Regions from separate parts of the Cupriavidus necator N-1 genome, predicted to be linked through region 3. Evidence: riboswitches for the same ligand, from Rfam matches in the RefSeq annotation. Region 3 holds a riboswitch; each other region holds the start of a gene.
The links. Region 3 has a riboswitch for glycine ahead of gcvT (glycine cleavage system aminomethyltransferase GcvT). Riboswitches for the same ligand answer to the same signal wherever they lie in the genome.

Region 1 (2,265 bases), on a different replicon from region 3:
CGCGCTCTCATCCAGCAGGCTGACCCACGGCGCACCTTGCACACTGGCTTCGTCGTCCAAATGCACGGTGATCGAATAGCCCTTGACCGGATACACATTGATGCGATCCCCCACCATTTGCGCGATATGGCGGCTCCCGACACCGGCGCAGACAACCAGCGCGTCGGCGACGAGTTCCGTCCCAACGTCAGCGCGCGTGGTCGAGAGCTTATCGTCCAGTGTTGTCTGCAACAGGAGGCGAACGCCTTGTTCGGTCATCTCGACGGCCTGCACGTCCACCCCATGCAGGAAGCACACATCGTATTTATGACAGGCCTGCGCGAGGCCGCGCGTGAACTTGTGAATATCGCCGGTGGCGTCTGACGCGGTGAAGTAGCCGCCGTAGTACTGGCCTTGCAGCGTTGGTTCGATCGTCTTGATTTCCTCCGGACTCACAGCATGACGCTCAAGTCCTCCGGCAACGAGGAGAGTGTTGGTCCTGCCTGCGGCCGCAAAGCTCGCTTTGTCGTGATAGATGTGCAGGATGCCGCGATGCTGCAGGTCAAAGTCGATCTGCTCACGCTCTGCCATCTCGAACAGATACTTGCGTGCCTCGATGGCCAACCGAGTGGTCTCGATCGTGTTGCGGCGGTAGCGGGGGATGCTCGCGACGAATTCTCCGAGCCACGAGTATTTATGCCACGATGGCTTGGGATTGAGCAACAGCGGGGCATCTTTCTGCAGCATCCATTTGATACCTTTGAGCAGCGTGCCAGAGCTGTTCCAGACTTCGGCATTGCTGGCGGAAAGCTGGCCACCATTGGCGAACGACGTTTCCATCGCCGGATACAATTGGCGGTCGACGACCGTGACCTGGTAGCCAAGTCTCGAGAGCGTATAAGCGGTAGTGACGCCGGAAATACCGGCGCCGACGATAACAATATGCGTCATGGCAGTCCCTGTGAAGTAAATTCGTGACCGGACGATCCGGCCGTTCACCCCATCTGTCTCGGGACCTGAGAGCTTAGGCGCCAACGGTGCCGGCGCCATCCCCTTCGGTGGGCATGCCTGGCATGCCACTCTCCAGATTTGCAGTAGACGTCACAGTCCTTTTGCCTGAGAGTTTCCGGGGTGGTTGCTCCGTCGGCGCTGGGCACGTGTCCTGCCCAGTCTCTCCTGCGTCGTATCGTGGCCATCAACAACTAATGGCCACTTTTGCGTGCTGCTTGTTCAGCATATCCGATTGGTGTCGGTCATGACTCCTGGTTTTTGACAAGTAATCTCACGCTCCTTGTATCGGTCGACACCACGTTGAAAGCTGTATCTGTCCATACTTCACCAACATGCCGACCGATCAGATCTAAGGCCGTAAATTATCGATTGGCCTTAGCCAGCTGTATCGAGCGTTTCCGTACTTCGCAATGCTTAGTGCGAAATGGCTGCTGCTGCGTTGGCGCCGGTTTCTCGCTGGGCCACCATTCTTGTCCAGATCGATTGAGCACGCGGATCCGGGAAGAGTACCGAAAAGAGGAACACCAACATGAAGCCAAATGGAACGGTGACGAGCGCCGGATTACGCAAGGGGAATAGGGGCACCTCGAGCCCAATCAAGCTTGTCCGACGATCGCGGAGCGCATCGATGGTCGATTGTGCGCTCGCGATGGCGGCGCGCGCCTTTGATAGTTCAGCCCCAAGCTCATCACGGCCGGCTCCGGTCGATGCCGCCATCTTTACCGTCAGGTTCTCGATCTTCCTGGCGGCGGTGGCTTGCGTTCGTTCAGCCTGCGCTCTCTCGAGCAAGGGATACTGCATATTGGGCGACACCAGCACAAGCAGGACTGCTGCAAGTGTCCCCCCGACGACGCCGACGCAAACACCGACAGTGCTACACCGACGCCAGTACAGGGTAAGCAACAACGCTGGGAGATTGGCGGAAGCCGCAACGGCATACGCCAGACTTGAAAGATGCGCAACGTTCTGGCCCTTTGCCTGAATGCTCAGAACAATTGCCACGACACCAACGATTGCGGCGGCGGCCTTGGCTGCGATCACTTGCTCTCGTTCGGATACCTCACCACGACGGATTGCCCCGACGTAGATGTCATGGGCAAGGGCGGAGGCTGCGGCAAGCGTAAGCCCTGCCACCACGGCGACAATCGTTGCAAAGGCGACAGCCGCCACCCACCCGAGGAAGAGATTGCCAGCGAATGAGTTTGCCCCACCCCCAAGGAACTGAGCTAGCAGAGGTGCTGCGAGCGTGCCCCCTTTATCTGCGGCAAGGATTGT
Region 2 (2,265 bases), on a different replicon from region 3:
GCCGACGCGGTCGCCCACATAGGCGTTGGCGTGGACCCCGTTGAAGTTGTCGTGCGTGCCGTACAGGCTGAAGCGCTGCGTGAACAGCTGCACGCTGGCATCGCCCTCGAACTTCTCCGGCGTGCGCGTGGTGATCAGCACCGTCGCACCCAGCGAGTTGCCGGGATACAGCGCCGAATACGGGCCGTACAGCACATCCATGCGCTCGATCTCAGCGCTGTTGACCAGCGACCAGCGCGGCGGGAAGCTGAAGTCCGATCCCAGCAGGTTGGACAGCAGCAGGCCGTCCGCATAGACCAGCCCCCGCGCCGACTGGCGCGAACTGGTGCTGCGCACCGAGATGATCGAGTTCATATCGCCGATGAAGCGCTTGCGTACGGCGAGGTTGGGCGCGTATTTGAGGGCGTCTTCCGTGTTCACCACATTGAAGTCGGCCATGCGGCGGCTGCTGATGCCGTAGGCCGGCGAGGGCGTGTTGGGCGGTATGGCCGGCGTCTCGCCGCGCTCCGACTTGGCCGAGACCACCACCTCCTGCAGCGGCTCGAGCGCGTCCACCACCTGGGCGGCGGCGACGGCGGGGCCCATCAGTACCGCCGAAACGGCCAGTGCAATGCGATTTTTCTTCACTGGAAAGCCTTGTTGTCGTCTTTTTTTTTGGCTCACTCCACCTGAGCGCAGCATACGGCGCTTCTCCCCGAGAGCGAGCGCTGACATTTTATGGGGCATGGGGACGCAGGCCGATGCGACATAGCGACGCGGGCGGCAGGCCGCCTAAGTGTTAACCCGCATATCCAACGTCGGACCTTGTCACTACATTGCCCTGATTGGCGTCAAGCCAATGTGATGCAGGGAGAGACTATCGCGGCGCCCGCCGCGCACAGCGCCGAAGGAGCAACCGCCCCGGAAACTCTCAGGCAAAAGGACCGGCATCACCAGTCAGTGCACTCTGAAGAATGCCGGACGCTATCGTCCGCCGGCATACCGAAGGAGCAAGCGTACCCCGCCCTGGCGGCCGGGTGTCGTGAATCTCTCAGGTCCAGAACAGAGGGGGCGTCCGCCACGCATATTGCGTCCGGGCTCCCACCATCGACGTTCCTGGAACCTGCAGATCATGAAATCAATCGCTGTCATCGGCGGTGGCATCACGGGTGTCACCACGGCCTACGCGCTGGCCCGGCGCGGATTCTCCGTCACGCTGTTCGAGCGGCACCGCTATGCCGCCATGGAGACCTCGTTCGCCAACGGCGGCCAGTTGTCGGCCTCCAACGCCGAGGTCTGGACCCACTGGTCGACCATCGTCAAGGGCATGAAATGGATGCTGCGCAACGACGCCCCGCTGCTACTCAATCCCCGGCCCAGCTGGCACAAGCTGTCCTGGTTCGCCGAGTTCATCGCCGCGATCCCCCACTACCGCCGTAACACCATCGAGACCGCGCGCCTGGCCATCGCCGCGCGTGAGCACCTGTTCGACTGGGCGGCGCAGGAAGGCATCGATTTCGACCTGAAGAAGGAAGGCATCCTCCATATCTACCGCGACAAGGCCGGCTTCGACCATGCCGGCCGGGTCTCAGCGCTGCTGGCGCAGGGCGGGCTGGAGCGCCGCGCCGTGACGCCCGAGGAGATGCGCGCGATCGAGCCGACGCTGGCCGGGTCCTACTATGGCGGCTATTTCACCGAGAGCGATTCCACCGGCGACATCCACAAGTTCACCAGCGGCCTGGCCGCGGCCATCGATCGGCTAGGCGTGCGCTGCCTGTACGGCCAGGACGTGCGGGCGGTGAAGACCGACGGCAGGCGCGCCACCGTGACCGTTCAGGACGGCGCCGACACGGCCAGCTCCACCTTCGACGGCGCCGTGATCTGCGCCGGCACCGCCAGCCGCGCACTGGCCGCGGGGCTGGGCGACCGCGTCAACATCTATCCGGTCAAGGGCTATTCGATCACGGTCAACCTGACCGACGAAGCCAGCCGCGCCGCGGCACCGGTGGTGAGCCTGCTCGACGACGAAACCAAGCTGGTCACCAGCCGCCTGGGCGACGACCGCTTCCGCGTGGCCGGCACTGCCGAGTTCAATGGCTACAACCGCGATATCCGCGCCGACCGCATCCGCCCGCTGGTGGAATGGGTGCAGCAGTGCTTCCCCGGCGTCAGCACGCGCAGCGTGGTGCCTTGGGCCGGGCTGCGGCCGATGATGCCGGATATGCTGCCGCGTGTGGGGCGCGGGCGGACGGCATGCATCTTCTACAACACCGGGCACGGGCACCT
Region 3 (2,265 bases):
GCTCGAAACCCTTGTCCTCGATCAGATGCGCGATCTTCTGCGTGATCACCCGGGTCTTGCCGGAGCCCGCCCCGGCCAGCACCAGGCAAGGGCCGTCCAGGTAGCGGACGGCTTCAGATTGGGCGGGGTTCAGGCCATGGGTCATGCGAGGGATGCGGTTGGAGGCGGGGAAATCAGCAGGAACAGCGGAAGGCCAGGCGGGACACGCCGGCACCCCAAAAACGGGCTCGGCGGCAAAGCTGACGATGTTAACACGCTGGCCGCGGCAGGTCAGTCAGCGCAAACCGCGTTGACAGGGCCGGTTGTGTCACTGGCGTAACACTTCGTAAAGGCCGGAGCCAATCGCGCAACGCAACGCTCTAACTGATATGTCCCCCGGCCTGCGCGGCGGGGGTGACATGCTTGAATCATCACACCGGAGCCAATAATGAAAACCCTGCAGACTTTGACCAAGGTGACCCTGATCGGCGCGACCGTCGCGGCCTTTGCCGGTTGCGCGGACATGACCCCGAAGCAGCGTAATACCGCCATTGGCGCGGGCGCGGGTGCCGTGGGCGGCGCCATCCTCACCGAAGGCAGTGCGCTGGGTACGCTGGGTGGCGCGGCCGTGGGCGGCGTGATCGGTAACGTTGTCACCGACGACAAGAAGAAGTAAGCCAGACCCGCAGCGACAGGTACGGCAGGCTCCCTGGCCGGTTTGACAAAGGCCGGGGCCTCCCGTACATTGCGCGCATCCGACCGGGAGAGCGCGCATCGCCTGCGCCGCCGAAGGGGTATCACCCGAAAACTCTCAGGCACCACGGACCGATCGGATCGGCATGCAATATGCACACGATGCATGCCGCACTCTGGAGAGCGGCACCCGCCATTCGTGGCGAGCGTGCCCACCGAAGGGGCGCACGAGGATGGGGTCCGGCAGGATCCGCCTTGTAATCTCTCAGGTATCGAGGACAGAGGGGTCATCCGCCGCAGCGGATTGCTACGCCACATTCAGGCGCGGCGAGCGTTGCGGCGGATGGCCCTTTTTTGTTTTCGCCAACCGAGATTGCCCCCGAGGATTCCATGACGCTCCAGGCCACGCCCCTCAACGCCATCCACCGCGCCCTCGGCGCCCGCATGGTTGATTTCGGCGGCTGGGACATGCCGGTCAACTACGGCTCCCAGATCGAAGAACACAATGCCGTGCGCACCGACGCCGGCATGTTCGACGTGTCGCACATGTGCGTGGTCGACCTCACCGGCGCCAATACCCGCAGCTTCCTGCGCGGCCTGCTGGCCAACAATGTCGACAAGCTGCAGACCCCGGGCAAGGCGCTCTACTCCTGCATGCTGGATGAGAAAGGCGGCGTGATCGACGACCTGATCGTCTACTTCTTTGCCGAGGACCGCTTCCGCCTGGTCGTCAACGCCAGCACCGCGCTGGGCGACATCGAATGGATCCGCGCGCGCAATGCCGCCACCGGCAGCGATGTGACCATCACGCCGCGCCGTGAAGATGTTGCGCCTGCAGGCGTGCAGCCTCTGGCCATCGTCGCCGTGCAGGGGCCCAACGCCCGCACCACGGTGTGGAGCACCTTCCCCTCGACCCAGCCGTCGGACACGCTCAAGCCCTTCAACGCCGCCGTGGTCCAGGACCCGGCCATCGGCGAGATCATGGTGGCCCGCACCGGCTACACCGGCGAAGACGGCTTCGAGCTGGTGGTGCCGGCCGAAAACGTTGCCGCCGTCTGGGAAAAGCTGAACGCCGCCGGCGTGCGTCCGGCGGGCCTGGGCGCGCGCGACACCCTGCGCCTGGAAGCCGGCATGAACCTGTACGGCCAGGACATGGATATCAACACCTCGCCGCTGGATGCGGGCCTGGCCTGGACGGTGGACCTGCAGAGCGAGCGCGATTTCACCGGCAAGGCAGCACTGGGCGCGGCCGGTTCGCGCCAGCAATTCCTCGGGCTGATCCTGCGTGACAAAGGCGGCGTCCTGCGCGCCCACCAGAAAGTGATCACCCCGGCCGGTGACGGTGAAATCACCAGCGGCACCTTCAGCCCGTCGCTGTCGCAGTCCATCGCCTTTGCCCGCCTGCCGAAGGATGTCGCCGTGGGCGATACCGTGCAGGTGGAGATCCGCGACCGCAAACTCAACGCGACTGTGGTTAAACTGCCGTTTGTGCGTAATGGCAAGGCACTCGTGAGCTGAGGCTCATACCAACGGTCGCCCTCGCCTGCCGGCGCTTGCCGGGCAGGCATCACCCAACAAGAAACAGATCTGTAT

Region 1: another riboswitch for glycine. It lies ahead of CNE_RS33115 (D-amino acid dehydrogenase); the one in region 3 lies ahead of gcvT (glycine cleavage system aminomethyltransferase GcvT).
Region 2: another riboswitch for glycine. It lies ahead of CNE_RS20315 (D-amino acid dehydrogenase); the one in region 3 lies ahead of gcvT (glycine cleavage system aminomethyltransferase GcvT).

Annotation. Positions count from the first base shown of each region.
Region 1 is NC_015727.1:675,913-678,177, reverse strand. It holds gene CNE_RS33115 (D-amino acid dehydrogenase) at 1-1,029, opposite strand, end outside; glycine riboswitch at 1,074-1,168, opposite strand; gene CNE_RS33110 (solute symporter family protein) at 1,405-2,265, opposite strand, start outside.
Region 2 is NC_015723.1:482,196-484,460, reverse strand. It holds gene CNE_RS20320 (TonB-dependent receptor) at 1-681, opposite strand, end outside; glycine riboswitch at 838-936, shown strand; glycine riboswitch at 937-1,055, shown strand; gene CNE_RS20315 (D-amino acid dehydrogenase) at 1,112-2,265, shown strand, end outside.
Region 3 is NC_015726.1:3,708,279-3,710,543, forward strand. It holds gene CNE_RS17440 (UvrD-helicase domain-containing protein) at 1-145, opposite strand, end outside; gene CNE_RS17445 (glycine zipper 2TM domain-containing protein) at 428-655, shown strand; glycine riboswitch at 730-817, shown strand; glycine riboswitch at 839-964, shown strand; gene gcvT (glycine cleavage system aminomethyltransferase GcvT) at 1,063-2,190, shown strand.